3 regions of the Streptomyces sp. NBC_00876 genome follow, and region 3 is predicted to be linked to each of the others. Evidence: riboswitches for the same ligand, from Rfam matches in the RefSeq annotation. Region 3 holds a riboswitch; each other region holds the start of a gene.
What was found. Region 3 has a riboswitch for cyclic di-AMP ahead of OG782_RS28375 (M23 family metallopeptidase). Riboswitches for the same ligand answer to the same signal wherever they lie in the genome.
Positions count from the first base shown of each region.

Region 1: linked by a shared signal. The riboswitch ahead of OG782_RS19655 (M23 family metallopeptidase) and the one ahead of OG782_RS28375 (M23 family metallopeptidase) in region 3 are both predicted to bind cyclic di-AMP.
Region 2: linked by a shared signal. The riboswitch ahead of OG782_RS23105 (NlpC/P60 family protein) and the one ahead of OG782_RS28375 (M23 family metallopeptidase) in region 3 are both predicted to bind cyclic di-AMP.

Region 1 is NZ_CP108800.1:4,507,077-4,511,280, forward strand. It holds tRNA gene OG782_RS19645 (tRNA-Met) at 456-529, shown strand; gene OG782_RS19650 (PP2C family protein-serine/threonine phosphatase) at 741-1,901, shown strand; cyclic di-AMP (ydaO/yuaA leader) riboswitch at 2,173-2,326, shown strand; gene OG782_RS19655 (M23 family metallopeptidase) at 2,338-3,495, shown strand; gene OG782_RS19660 (aldo/keto reductase) at 3,671-4,204, shown strand, end outside.
Region 2 is NZ_CP108800.1:5,227,921-5,232,124, reverse strand. It holds gene pcrA (DNA helicase PcrA) at 1-1,429, opposite strand, end outside; cyclic di-AMP (ydaO/yuaA leader) riboswitch at 1,688-1,854, shown strand; gene OG782_RS23105 (NlpC/P60 family protein) at 1,853-3,016, shown strand; gene OG782_RS23100 (hypothetical protein) at 3,097-3,450, opposite strand; gene OG782_RS23095 (NlpC/P60 family protein) at 3,809-4,204, shown strand, end outside.
Region 3 is NZ_CP108800.1:6,443,193-6,447,396, reverse strand. It holds gene OG782_RS28385 (HPr family phosphocarrier protein) at 1-176, shown strand, start outside; gene OG782_RS28380 (GntR family transcriptional regulator) at 350-1,057, opposite strand; gene OG782_RS28375 (M23 family metallopeptidase) at 1,276-2,106, opposite strand; cyclic di-AMP (ydaO/yuaA leader) riboswitch at 2,119-2,285, opposite strand; gene OG782_RS28370 (M16 family metallopeptidase) at 2,496-3,878, opposite strand; gene OG782_RS28365 (M16 family metallopeptidase) at 3,905-4,204, opposite strand, start outside.

The DNA of each region.
Region 1 (4,204 bases), 1.9 Mb from region 3:
GACCGGGAGCGGCTCACGGACACGGCGACATGCGCGGTTCGAGGCCTGCTCGCACGGGCAGCCCACCGGTCCGGGGGATGCAGCAGATACCTTGCGGCAGAACACGTGCCCCTTGCAACACCTTCTCATTTTCTGCACTTTGCCCTCCTCGGCCGACGGGTCGAGGGCGGGAATGGGGTGCGGGTGAGGGTCCCGACGCCCGCCCCTTGGCTGGCCGGTGACGCGGTAAGAGGGGTGTGGGCAGGGGGCATTCAGGGTGAAGTATGGGTATTTCCCTTGAGGGTCGCGGAGTTGGTGCGGTTGGCCGCGCTGCTGCCGCGGTGGGGTGGGGGTGGCCGGGTGCGGCTCGCGGGGGTGCGGTGGCGGGGTGGGGGCGGCCGGGTGCCGCTCGCGGGCGTGCCGGTCGTGGGGTGGTCATCCGTACGTCGAACATGCCGTAGAGTTGTGTTTACCGACGCGGGGTGGAGCAGCTCGGTAGCTCGCTGGGCTCATAACCCAGAGGTCGCAGGTTCAAATCCTGTCCCCGCTACTGAAGAATCAGGCCTGGCATGCATACAGCGTGCCGGGCCTGATTCGTTTGTGTCGGCCGAAGGCCGTCGGCCCGGCGGCCGGTGGGGCCCGCGTCGCGGAGATACCTCTATTGGCCGACGAGGAGTCGCCCCGAGACCGTGCTCCGGGAAGGCTTGGAGTGGTGCGCGGTACCGTCCGCGGCCGTGGGTGCACCGGGCAGGAGACCACAGGTGGGGAAGCGGGACAGACGGCGGGGGAGGCATGCCGGGGGCGCACGGGCGCGCCGGTTCGTCCGGGCCCTTCCCGCTCTGATGATCATCGGGGGGATGCTGCTCGACTTCTTCAGCCCACCCGCGTTCACCGCCATCCCGCTGTTCGCGGCCGCCCCGCTGATCGCCGCGCCGTTCTTCTCCCGGGCCAGCACCATCCGGACCGGCATCGCGGCACTGCTGGCCGTCGTCGCGCTGCGGCTCTACAGCGGCACCCTGATCCAGGTCGTGCCATCCATCGAACTGCTCACCGTCCTCACCGTCTCCATCCTCGCCGTCGTGATCAACGGGGTCGTGCGGCGCAGCAACGAGCAACTGGCCTCGGCCCGGGTCATCGCGGAGACCGCCATGCGGGCGGTGCTGCCGACGCCGTCCGACCGGATCGGCGGGCTGCACGTGGCCGCGCGGTACGAGGCGGCGCAGGCGGACGAGTTCATCGGCGGCGACCTGTTCTCGGTCACGGACACCCCGCAGGGCGTGCGGCTGGTGGTCGGGGACGTGCGCGGCAAGGGGCTGGACGCCGTGGAGGCGGTGGCGGTGATCATCGGGGCGTTCCGGGAGGCGGCCGAGCAGGAGGAGTCGCTGGAGGGTGTCGCGCGGCGACTGGAGCGTGCGCTGGCGCGCGAGGCGAGCTCGCGCGGCGGCCTCGACGCGGTCGAGGGGTTCGTCACCGCCGCGCTCGCGGAGATCCCGCCGGGCGCCTCCCTGGTACGGATCGTCAACCGCGGCCACCCGGACCCGCTGCTGCTGCACTCGGACGGGACGCTGGAGGTCCTGGCGCCCTCGCTGCCCGCGCTGCCCCTGGGGATGGACCTGGGTGTGTGGCCGGACCGGGCGGACGAGTGGGCGCTGCCGGCCGGGGCGACGCTCCTCCTCTATACGGACGGCCTCTCCGAGGCGCGTAATCCCGACGGAGTCTTCTACGACCCCGCCGAGCGGTTGCGCGGCCGGCTCTTCCCGGGGCCCGAGGAGCTGCTGTCCGCGCTGACGGACGACGTGCGGCTGCACACGGGGGGCGAGACGACCGACGACATGGCGCTGCTCGCGGTCGTGCGGCCGGCGCAGGGCCAGCCCGACCGGCGCAGGACCGTGAAGATCGTGGGTCTGGGGGGCGGCGGATGAGGCGGGGTGCGGTGGGGGTGCCGCGAGGGGCGGGCCGGGTCCGATGCCACCGTCCGTGACCGAAGGACGCCACTCCGCATAACATTTGACGCAACGTCAGAATTCGATGGCGCCTCAAGGTGTAAGCGACTCGCCCGATTCCACCCGGTTGTGTCCCGTAAAGTCCAGGCCAAAGACGTGAACGATCAGTGGGAACGGCTTGGAATCGGACCCGTGTGTCTATTAACGTTCGATAACGCAGCGCGGTCCCAGTCGCCGTCAGAGGTGGCACCGTGCGCGAGCGCCGAATTCCGCAAGGGAACCGGGGAACCACCTACATGGGGTGAATCGGGCATCTTTGTCTCGTTGAGAGACGGAGGAGCCCGTAGGAGACCTTCCTGCTCCGAACCCGTCAGCTAACCCGGTAGGCGAGAAGGAAGGAAAGGAGTGCGCCCGCGTGGCGTCCAACAAGCCTGCCCCCGAATCCCCCTCCCGGTTCGTGCCCGAGTACGGCAGTGACTTCGTGTCCGGACCCGGTACCGCGTTCACCACGGATTACGGGACCGCCTACGGAACCGACCGGGGCGGCGAGTTCGGCAACGGCTTCCGTGCCGACGAGGCCGAGCCCGACAAGGCCTGGGAGGAATGGAATCCCACCGAGGAGTCCGTCCGCCCCGTGCGCGGCAAGCACCGCGTCGCCAAGCAGCGCAATGGTCTGGCCCGCAGCTCCACCGTCCTCGGCGTCGGTGTCATCGCGGCCGTCGGTGCGGGAGGCATGGCCACCGCGCAGAGCAAGCCGCCGGTCTCCATCTCCCTTCCCGATTCCATCTCGGACAACCTCCCCGACGCCAAGTCGCTGCCCGGCGTGGGCGCGCTGTTCTCGCAGGCGCCCGAGTCGGAGGCCCAGCAGGCCGAGGCCGAACTCGCTGCCGCCCCGCTGACGACCGCCGGCATCACCACCGCCGAGGCCGAGCGGGGCACCACGGACGCCGGTGAGGCGCTCCGCGCCCGCATCCTCCAGCAGGCCGAGCAGCAGCAGGGCGCCGCCGACGCCGAGGCCAAGGCGGCCGAGGAGAAGGCCGCCGCCGAGAAGGCGGCCGCCGAGGCGAAGAAGCAGCAGGACGCCGCCGAGGCCAAGATCGCCGCCGAGAAGAAGAAGGCGGAGGAGGAGGCGAAGAAGAAGGCGGAGGCCCTGCGGCTCGCCAAACTCGCCGCCAGTTACGCCATCCCCACCTCCTCGTACACGATCACCTCGACCTTCGGCGAAGCCGGTTCGATGTGGTCCTCCGGCTACCACACGGGCCTCGACTTCGCGGCGCCGACCGGTACGCCGATCAAGGCGATCCACAGCGGCACGATCAAGTCGGCCGGTTACTCCGGTTCCTACGGCTACCGCACGGTCCTGGAGCTGGAGGACGGCACCGAGCTGTGGTTCTGCCACCAGTCCTCCATGGATGTCACCGTCGGCCAGAAGGTCACGACCGGCGACACCATCGGACGCGTCGGCGCCACCGGCAACGTGACCGGACCGCACCTGCACCTCGAGGTCCACACCCCGGACGGCACCGGAATCGACCCGATGACCTGGCTGCGCGCCCGGGGTCTGACGGTCTGAGACCCGTCTCCCCGGTTCGCCTCCCCGGCCGGCCCACGGGCCACCGAAATCCCCGGCAGTCCTGACGCTCACCCCCCGACGTCAGGGCTGCCGGTCTGTTCCCGCGGACCCGCGCCGGCGGGTTGGTTGTATGCGGCATGGAATAGCGGGGCCGGTGGAGCGGGTTGTTCCACTCATGACTTCCCTCCCCCTTCGCAAGCTCGGCCCCTCCGGCCTCCAGGTCTTCCCGCTCGCCCTCGGCGGCAACGTCTTCGGCTGGACCGCGGACGAGGCGCAGTCCTTCGCCGTGCTCGACGCGTACGCGGCGGCCGGCGGCAACTTCATCGACACCGCCGACTCCTACTCGGCCTGGGTGACCGGCAACGAGGGCGGCGAGTCGGAGACCATCATCGGCAAGTGGCTCGCCGCGCGGGGCAACCGTTCCGACGTGGTCGTGGCCACCAAGGTCGGTGCCCACCCCGCGTACAAGGGGCTCTCCGCGACCACCATCAAGGCCGCCGCCGAGGAGTCGCTGCGCCGGCTCGGCACCGACCACATCGATCTGTACTACACGCACTTCGACGACGAGACGGTCCCGGTCGAGGAGATCATCACCGCGCTCGACCAGCTGGTGAAGGACGGCAAGGTCCGCGAGATCGCCGCCTCCAACATCAGCCCGGAGCGGCTCCGTGCCTCGCTGGACTTCTCGGAGAGCGAGGGCCTGGCCCGC
Region 2 (4,204 bases), 1.2 Mb from region 3:
GGCGCAGCGGGACGGTGTCCTCGGGGTTGGAGAGGACCCGGAGGTAGGCCAGGACGTCCCTGACCTCCTTGCGCTCGTAGAAGCGCACCCCGCCGACGACCTTGTACGGCAGGCCGACGCGGATGAAGATCTCCTCGAAGACACGGGACTGCGCGTTCGTCCGGTAGAAGATCGCCACATCGCCGGCCTTGGCGTCGCCCGCGTCGGTCAGCCGGTCGATCTCGTCGGCGACGAACTGCGCCTCGTCGTGCTCGGTGTCCGCGACGTATCCGGTGATCCGGGCGCCGGAGCCGGCGTTGGTCCAGAGGTTCTTCGGGCGACGGCTCTCGTTGCGCTCGATGACCGCGTTGGCCGCGGACAGGATCGTCTGCGTGGAGCGGTAGTTCTGCTCCAGCATGATCGTGGTCGCGTTCGGATAGTCCTCCTCGAACTGGAGGATGTTGCGGATGGTCGCGCCGCGGAAGGCGTAGATCGACTGGTCCGCGTCACCCACGACGCACAGCTCGGCGGGGGCGTCCTCGGGACCGGCCGGGCCGACCAGCTCCCGTACGAGGGTGTACTGGGCGTGGTTGGTGTCCTGGTACTCGTCGACGAGGACGTGCCGGAAGCGGCGGCGGTAGTGCTCGGCGACGTCGGGGAACGCCTGGAGCAGGTGCACCGTCGTCATGATGATGTCGTCGAAGTCCAGGGCGTTGGCCTCGCGCAGCCGGGACTGGTAGAGCGCGTAGGCCTGGGCGAGGGTCTTCTCGAATCCGTCGGCGGCCTGTCCGGCGAAGGTCTCCTCGTCGATCAGCTCGTTCTTCAGGTTCGAGACCTTCGCCGTGAACGACTTCGGCGGGAAGCGCTTCGGGTCGAGGTCGAGATCGCGGCAGACCAGGGCCATGAGGCGCTTGGAGTCGGCGGCGTCGTAGATCGAGAACGAGGAGGTGAAGCCGAGCCGCTTCGACTCGCGGCGCAGGATCCGTACGCACGCGCTGTGGAAGGTCATGACCCACATGGCGTTGGCGCGCGGTCCGACGAGCTGCTCGACGCGCTCCTTCATCTCGCCCGCGGCCTTGTTGGTGAAGGTGATCGCCAGGATCTGGCCCGGGTGCACCCCGCGCTCGGCCAGCAGATGGGCGATGCGGTGGGTCAGCACTCGGGTCTTGCCCGAACCGGCTCCGGCGACGATGAGCAGCGGCGAACCGGCGTGCACGACGGCGGCGCGCTGTTCGGTGTTCAGCCCGTCGAGCAGCGCGGCGGCGTCGATCACCGGGCGGTGGGCACCGTCGCGGTAGTACGCGTCGCGGGGCGGCGGCGGCCCGTCGAACACGCCCGCGAAGAGGTCCTCCGGCACCGCTTCGGGTGCGGAGTCCTCGGGGGGCGGCGGGGGGCCTTCGTCCGTGTGCTGGAGGCCGGCCAGGAAACTGTCGTCAAAGAGGCTGCTCATCGCTGTCCGAGTCTAGAGCGCCGCACCGACACCCAGGGGCCGCATGCCGAACCGCGCACCGGAGTCCGGGCACGCACAGCAATACGGGGACCGCGTTGCGTAGGGGAATCCCGTATCCCGCCTGCCCGGACCGCCCCGATGCGCCAAGGTCACGAAAATGTATCGGGCATATCGAACATCAACCTTCACAGCGGCACCATGAGTTGGCTAGCGTGCTCGTTCGGACGGCCCGTACCCCCAAGGCGAACCACGCCGAGCGGGCGGTCCACGCCGAATCCGGGCTGCCCGCAGCGGGAGTCCGGAACCGGGGACCCACACGCAGCACCGGGGTGAATCGGTCCGCATCCCCCACCTGGACCGTAGGGCAGCCTTCCGTTCCGCCCGAACCCGACAGCTAACCCGGTAGGCGGTCCACGGAAGGAGATGCCGGCCTTGGCGTCGCATCGCAAACCGCGCCCCCGGGTGCGCACCACCGCCCCTGCCGTCGGGCTCACCTCGGCCGCGCTGGCATCGGTGACCCTGCTGTCCTCGCAGAGCGCGCTGGCCGCGCCGGCCCCGAAGCCCGGCATCGAGGACGTACAGAAGAAGGTCGACGACCTCTACCGGCAGGCGGGCACCGCGACCCAGCAGTACAACCAGGCGAAGGAGGCGACCACCAAGCAGCGTTCCAAGGTGGACACGCTCCTGGACGACGTCGCCAAGCGCACCGCGAAGATGAACGAGGCCCGCAGGACGCTCGGCACCTACGCCGCGGCCCAGTACCGCGACGGCGCCCTCGCACCGACCGCCACGTTCTTCCTGGCCGACGACCCGCAGTCGTTCTTCGACCAGACCCACCTCATGGACCGGATGGCCACGCGCCAGCAGCAGGCCGTCACGGACTTCCGTACGGAGCAGGTGAAGGCGTCCAAGCAGCGCGCCGAGGCCGTGGCGAGCCTGGAGACGCTCACCGAGTCGCAGGCCACGCTGCGCACCAGCAAGCAGAACGTCCGGACGAAGCTGGCCGAGGCCCGCACGCTGCTGTCGAAGCTGACCGCCGAGGAGAAGGCGCGCCTGGCCGAGCTGGAGCGCAAGAAGGAGGCGGAGGCCGAGCGCAAGGCCGAGGAGCTGGCGAAGAAGCAGGCGGCCGCGAAGGCGGAGGCCGCGCGCAAGGCCGAGGAGGCGGGCACCGGGAGCGGCACGGACACCGGTACGGGTTCGGGCTCCGGTACGGGGTCCGGTTCGGACAGCAGCGCCACGACGAAGGCCGAGAAGGTCCTGGCCTTCGCCCGTGCGCAGCTGGGCAAGCCGTACGTCTGGGGGGCGACCGGCCCGGCCTCGTACGACTGCTCGGGACTCACCCAGGCGGCCTGGAAGGCCGCGGGCGTCGACATCCCCCGGACCACCTGGGACCAGGTGAACGTCGGCACCCGGGTCGCCACGGCGGATCTGCGCCCCGGTGACCTGGTCTTCTTCTACGACGACATCAGCCACGTCGGCATCTACAAGGGCGACGGCATGATGATCCACGCGCCGAAGCCGGGGGCGAACGTGCGCGAGGAGTCGATCTACTACATGCCGATCTACGGCAGCGTGCGGCCGTCCTAGGCGGCCTTGAAGCGCGAAAACGCTGCTGCCCGGACCTCTTCAGGTCCGGGCAGCAGCGTTTTCGCGGCCGTGCTCCCTGCTCAGGTCCAGAGCGTGGCGATGAAGATGTTGACGACCGTCAGCCCGCCGACCGCCGCGAAGAGGCCCTTGTCCACCTTCTCCTCGTCCCGCTTGACGTAGACGATCCCGAGGATCACGACCAGGATCAGCAGCTTGATGGCGATCTTGACGTTGTTCACCGGGTGGTCGTCGGCCTGGTTCAGCCCTACCAGGGCGATTCCGGTGACCAGCATGGTCAGCGCACCGTGCAGCATGCCCGGGACGAATCGCGCCGTGCCCGCCCCCATCGCCTTCATCTGGGTGAGGAAACCGCCCAGCAGGGCGGCGATGCCGATGATGTGCAGGGCGACGAAGACATCGATGAGTACACGCATGGTTCCGCAGCCTAGCTGCGGCCATATCAGCACTTCGCAGGCGGGTGAGCCTTACCGACCGCTTAACTGGCGAATGCACCAATTGCCTTACTCTGGTGCAATTTTTCCGGTCAGCCAACGACAACACAGCGCTAAATTCGGGCAATAAGCATCATTACGACTCTTCCCCGTGCCCCGGGTTTAGCGTCCCTTTCCAGGTGACCGGCTCACCGCCCGCTCCGCACCCGGACGGCGCCGCCGCTCACCCCGCCGGGGTTCCGGCGGCGGGCCGCTCCCCCTGTTGGCGGCCCGCCGGCGGACCCGGGCGGGTCCGCCGGTAGGCCCCGGCGGGCAGTCGACAGGAAGGACGCCCGCCCTCGTGGCAGCGCACCGGAAACCCAAGCAGCGCCCGTACACCGGCTCTGCTGCCCGCACCGCCGCGACACTCGCCTTCGCCGGCGCCGCCACCGCCGCCGCCGCGCTGCCGGGATCCGCACACGCCGATCCGGCGCCGACCACCGCCCAGGTCAGGGCCGAGGTGGACCGCCTCTACCGGGAGGCCGAGGTCGCCACCGAGCAGTACAACGGCGCGAAGGTGGAGGCGGCCGCCACCGCCAGGTCCGTGAACGCCCTGCGCGACGAGGCCGCCCGCAGGACCGAGCGGCTCAACACCGCACGGGACGCCCTCGGTTCGTACGCCGCCGCGCAGTACCGTTCCGGCGGCCTCGACCCCGCCGTCCAGCTGGCGCTCTCCTCGGACCCCGACCAGTACCTC
Region 3 (4,204 bases):
CGAAGGCCGATGGCAACCCGGTGAACGCGGCCTCCATGCTCGCGGTGCTCGGTCTCGGTGCGCAGGGCGGCGAGGAGATCGTGCTCGCGTCCGAGGCGGACAACGCCGAAGCCGCTCTGGACCGTCTGGCCAAGCTGGTCGCCGAGGGGCTCGAGGAGCTTCCGGAGACCGTCTGATTCCGTCCGGTCACGACCGCCGGAATTTCTGCGAAAGAGCCGCGGCACCCTTAATGGGGAGCCGCGGCTCTTTCGTTCACGCAGGCACCGGATCCCGAGGATCCGTCGGCTCGAATTCGAGCAGCCGAAAGAAAGCCCGGCGGAATGCCTATTCTTTGTATACGGCCCAATTGTTAATGACGGCCGCTCGGGGTGTTTACGGCATGTTGCGAAGTCCTCACCCGGCCGGTACGGGTCGCGGCTCCATCCGGCCGGCCGGGGCGGCGCAGCCGGTGCGCGACAGTGGCCCGCTCGGCGTGCTGGGCGGCCAGGGCCCTCGCCCGCTCCGCGTCACCGCGCACCACGGCGTCCACGATCGCCCCGTGCTCGGCCCAGGAATCGGCCGGGCGGGCCGGCTGTTCGACGGTGTACATCCAGGCGATCTTGTGCCGGAGCTGGGTGAGCAGTGCGATCAGGCCGGGGCTGCCGGAGGCCTGGGCCAGCGTCTCGTGGAACCAGCCGCCCAATGAGCGCAGGTCCTCGCCCTCGCCCCGGCGGGCCCGCTCCTGGCCGAGCCTGACCAGGCCGCGCAGCACCTTGAGGTGCGCCTCGGTGCGGCGCTGGGCGGCACGGGCCGCACCGAGCGGCTCCAGCAGCATCCGGACCTCCAGGAGGTCGGCGGCCTCCTGTTCGGTGGGTTCGGCGACGCAGGCGCCGGCATGCCGGCGGGTGACCACGAATCCCTCGGACTCCAGGGTGCGCAGCGCCTCCCGTACCGGGACGCGGGAGACCCCGTAACGCCGTGCGAGCACCTCCTCGGTGAGTCGGCTGCCGCGTTCGAAGACACCGGAGACGATGTCGTCACGGATTGCCGTGCATACCGAATGCGCCGGAATGCGCATGTCCGAACCTCCGCCTTAATCCCCGCGAAACGCGGCCGATCGACGCCTGTCCTGTGACTCTATTGCAATGCGGTCGCATTTCCGATGCCGGGCGGAAATTCATGAATATCTTTTGGTCACGGACAGGTTCGGGAACGGGTCGCGCGGACTGCTCCGGCAGGGGTACGACGAAGGCCCCGGCGCGATGCCGGGGCCTTCACCGAGGAGCTTCGGGTCCGTCAGACCGTGACGCCGTGGGCGCGCAGGTAGGCGACCGGGTCCATGTCCGAACCGTACGAGGGCGTGGTGCGGGCCTCGAAGTGGAGGTGCGGGCCGGTGGAGTTGCCGGTGGAGCCGGAGAGGCCGATCTGCTGACCGCCGCCGACGGCCTGGCCGACGGATACGCCGATCGAGGAGAGGTGGCCGTACTGCGTGTACGTACCGTCCGTCATCCGGAGCACGATGTTGTTGCCGTACGCGCCGCCCCAGTCGGCCTCGACGACCGTGCCGGCGCCCACGGCGACGACGCTGCTGCCGGACGCGGCGTGGAAGTCGATGCCCGAGTGGCTGCCGGAGGACCAGAGCGCGCCGCTGGACTTGTAACCGGTGGACACGTAGGAGCCGGCGACGGGGAGCTGGAAGGAGCCCAGGCGGGTGCGCTCGGCCGAGCGGGCGGCACGCGCCTTCGTCTCGCGGGCCTCCTCGGCGCGGGCGGCCGCCTTCGCCTTCGCGGCGGCCTTGGCCTTCGCCGCCGCCTTCTTCTTCGCCTCGGCCTTCTTCTTGGCTTCGGCCTCGGCCTTGGCCTTCTTCTCGGCGGCGACGTCGGCCTGGTGCTGCTGGGCGTCCGCCTGAGCGTCGATCCGGTCGGCGAGGGTGCTCTCGATGGAGATGACCTGGGAGAGGCCGGTCTCGCCCACGGAGGGGGCCTCGGCGTCGGCGGCGAGGGCCGGAGAGGCCAGTGAGCCGATGACGCCGGTGGTGGCGAGAGTCGCGATGCCGACCGCCTTCGCGCCGCGGCGCGTCAGACGGCTCGGGGCACGGTGCTTCCCGGTGGCACGGGTGAACGCCATGAAGTGGCTGGTCCTTTCCTTCCTTCTCGCCTACCGGGTTAGCTGACGGGTTCGGAGCAGGAAGGTCTCCTACGGATCCTTCGGCCTCAAGAGGCTCAGGGATCCGATTCACCCCAGGGACTGCGTGGGTCCCCGGCTCCCCTGGCTCGCGCCGGACGGGGACTCGGCGATGGCTGCCCGGTACGTCGCGGATGCGGCATACGAGTGACAGACAGCGGAGCCGACGCTAAGCGGGGGCCCTTCCCCTCACCAAACGGACAGGCGGTTTTGTAGCGCATCCCACAGGGCAGACAGGCAACCTCTCCAATAAATCGGACAAAAGGGAAGGCTCCGGCGGAGTTTGATCCGCCGGAGCCTTCCCTTTGCCCCGATATCAGGCGAAACGCGCGTCAGCCGGTGACGACCGACACCTCTCCGATGCCGAGCGCCCTGACGGGCTCCTCGATCTGCGAGGCGTCGCCGACCAGCACCGTGACCAGGCGGTCGCCCGGGAACGCGCTGACCACGGCCGCGGTCGCCTCGACCGTGCCGGTCTCGGCGAGGCGCGCGTACAGCTGCGCCTGGTAGTCGTCCGGGAGGTGCTGCTCGACCTGGTCGGCGAGGGTGCCGGCGACGGAGGCAGCCGTCTCGAACTTCAGCGGGGCGACCCCCACGAGGTTCTGCACGGCCGTCTCGCGCTCGGCGTCCGTCAGCCCCTCGGCGGCCAGCTTCCGCAGGACCTTCCACAGGTCCTCCAGCGCCGGGCCGGTGGACTCGGTGTCCACGGAACCGCTGATGGCGAGCATCGCGGCGCCGGTCGCCCCCGTCGCGGAGTCGGGGGCCGCGGAGCGCAGCACCTGGGCGAAGGCCCGCACGCCGTAGGTGTAGCCCTTCTCCTCACGCAGCACCCGGTCGAGCCGGGAGGTGAGCGTGCCGCCCAGGCAGTACGTGCCGAGCACCTGGGCCGGCCACACGCTGTCGTGCCGGTCGGGGCCGATCCGGCCGATCAGCAGCTGCGTCTGCACCGCGCCGGGGCGGTCCACGATCACCACACGGCCGGTGTCGTCGGCGGTGATCGGCGGGACGGGGCGGGACTCGGCGGTGTTGCCCGACCAGTCACCGACGGTGTCGGCGAGCAGCGCGTCCAGGTCGATCCCGGTGAGATCGCCGACGACCACGGCGGTCGCGGTGGACGGCCGGACATGGGCGTCGTAGAAGGCGCGCACGGCCGCGGAGTCGATCCGTTCCACGGTCTCCTCGGTGCCCAGGCGCGGACGCGACATGCGCGCCGTGGCCGGGAAGAGCTCCTTGGAGAGCTGCTTGGCCGCGCGCCGGGCCGGATTGGCCTGCTCGTGCGGGATCTCGTCCAGCCGGTTGCGCACCAGCCGCTCGATCTCGCTGTCGGCGAAGGCCGGCGCCCGCAGCGCCTCGGCGACCAGGCCGAGCGCCTTGGCGAGCCGGGAGGCCGGAACCTCCAGGGAGACCCGGACGCCGGGGTGGTCGGCGTGGGCGTCCAGGGTGGCGCCGCAGCGCTCGAGCTCGGCGGCGAACTCCTCGGCGCTCCGCTTGTCGGTGCCCTCGGACAGGGCGCGCGACATGATCGTGGCCACGCCGTCCAGGCCCTCGGGCTCGGCGTCCAGCGGGGCGTCGAGGAAGATCTCGACGGCGACGACCTGCTGGCCGGGGCGGTGGCAGCGAAGCACCGTGAGGCCGTTGGGCAGGGAGCCGCGTTCGGGTGCGGGGAAGGCCCAGGGCCTGGCCGTGCCGGGGGCGGGCTGCGGGTGGTACTCCATCGAAACTCCAGTCGCGGCAGCGTCGGTCACTGGTCCGCCCCTTCGTGCGCGTCGGTGTCGGTGGCGGCGCCGTCTTCCGCCTCTTCGGCGGATTCGGCCGACTCGACCGGCTCGTAGACCAGTACCGCCCGGTTGTCGGGCCGCAGCTGGGCCCTGGCGGCCGCCTTGACCTCTTCGGCGGTGACGTCGAGCACCCGGTGCACGGCGGTCAGGGCGAGCTGCGGGTCGCCGAACAGCACGGCGAACCGGCACAGTTCGTCCGCGCGGCCCGCGACCGTACCGAGACGGTCCAGCCACTCGCGCTCCAACTGTGCCTGCGCGCGCTC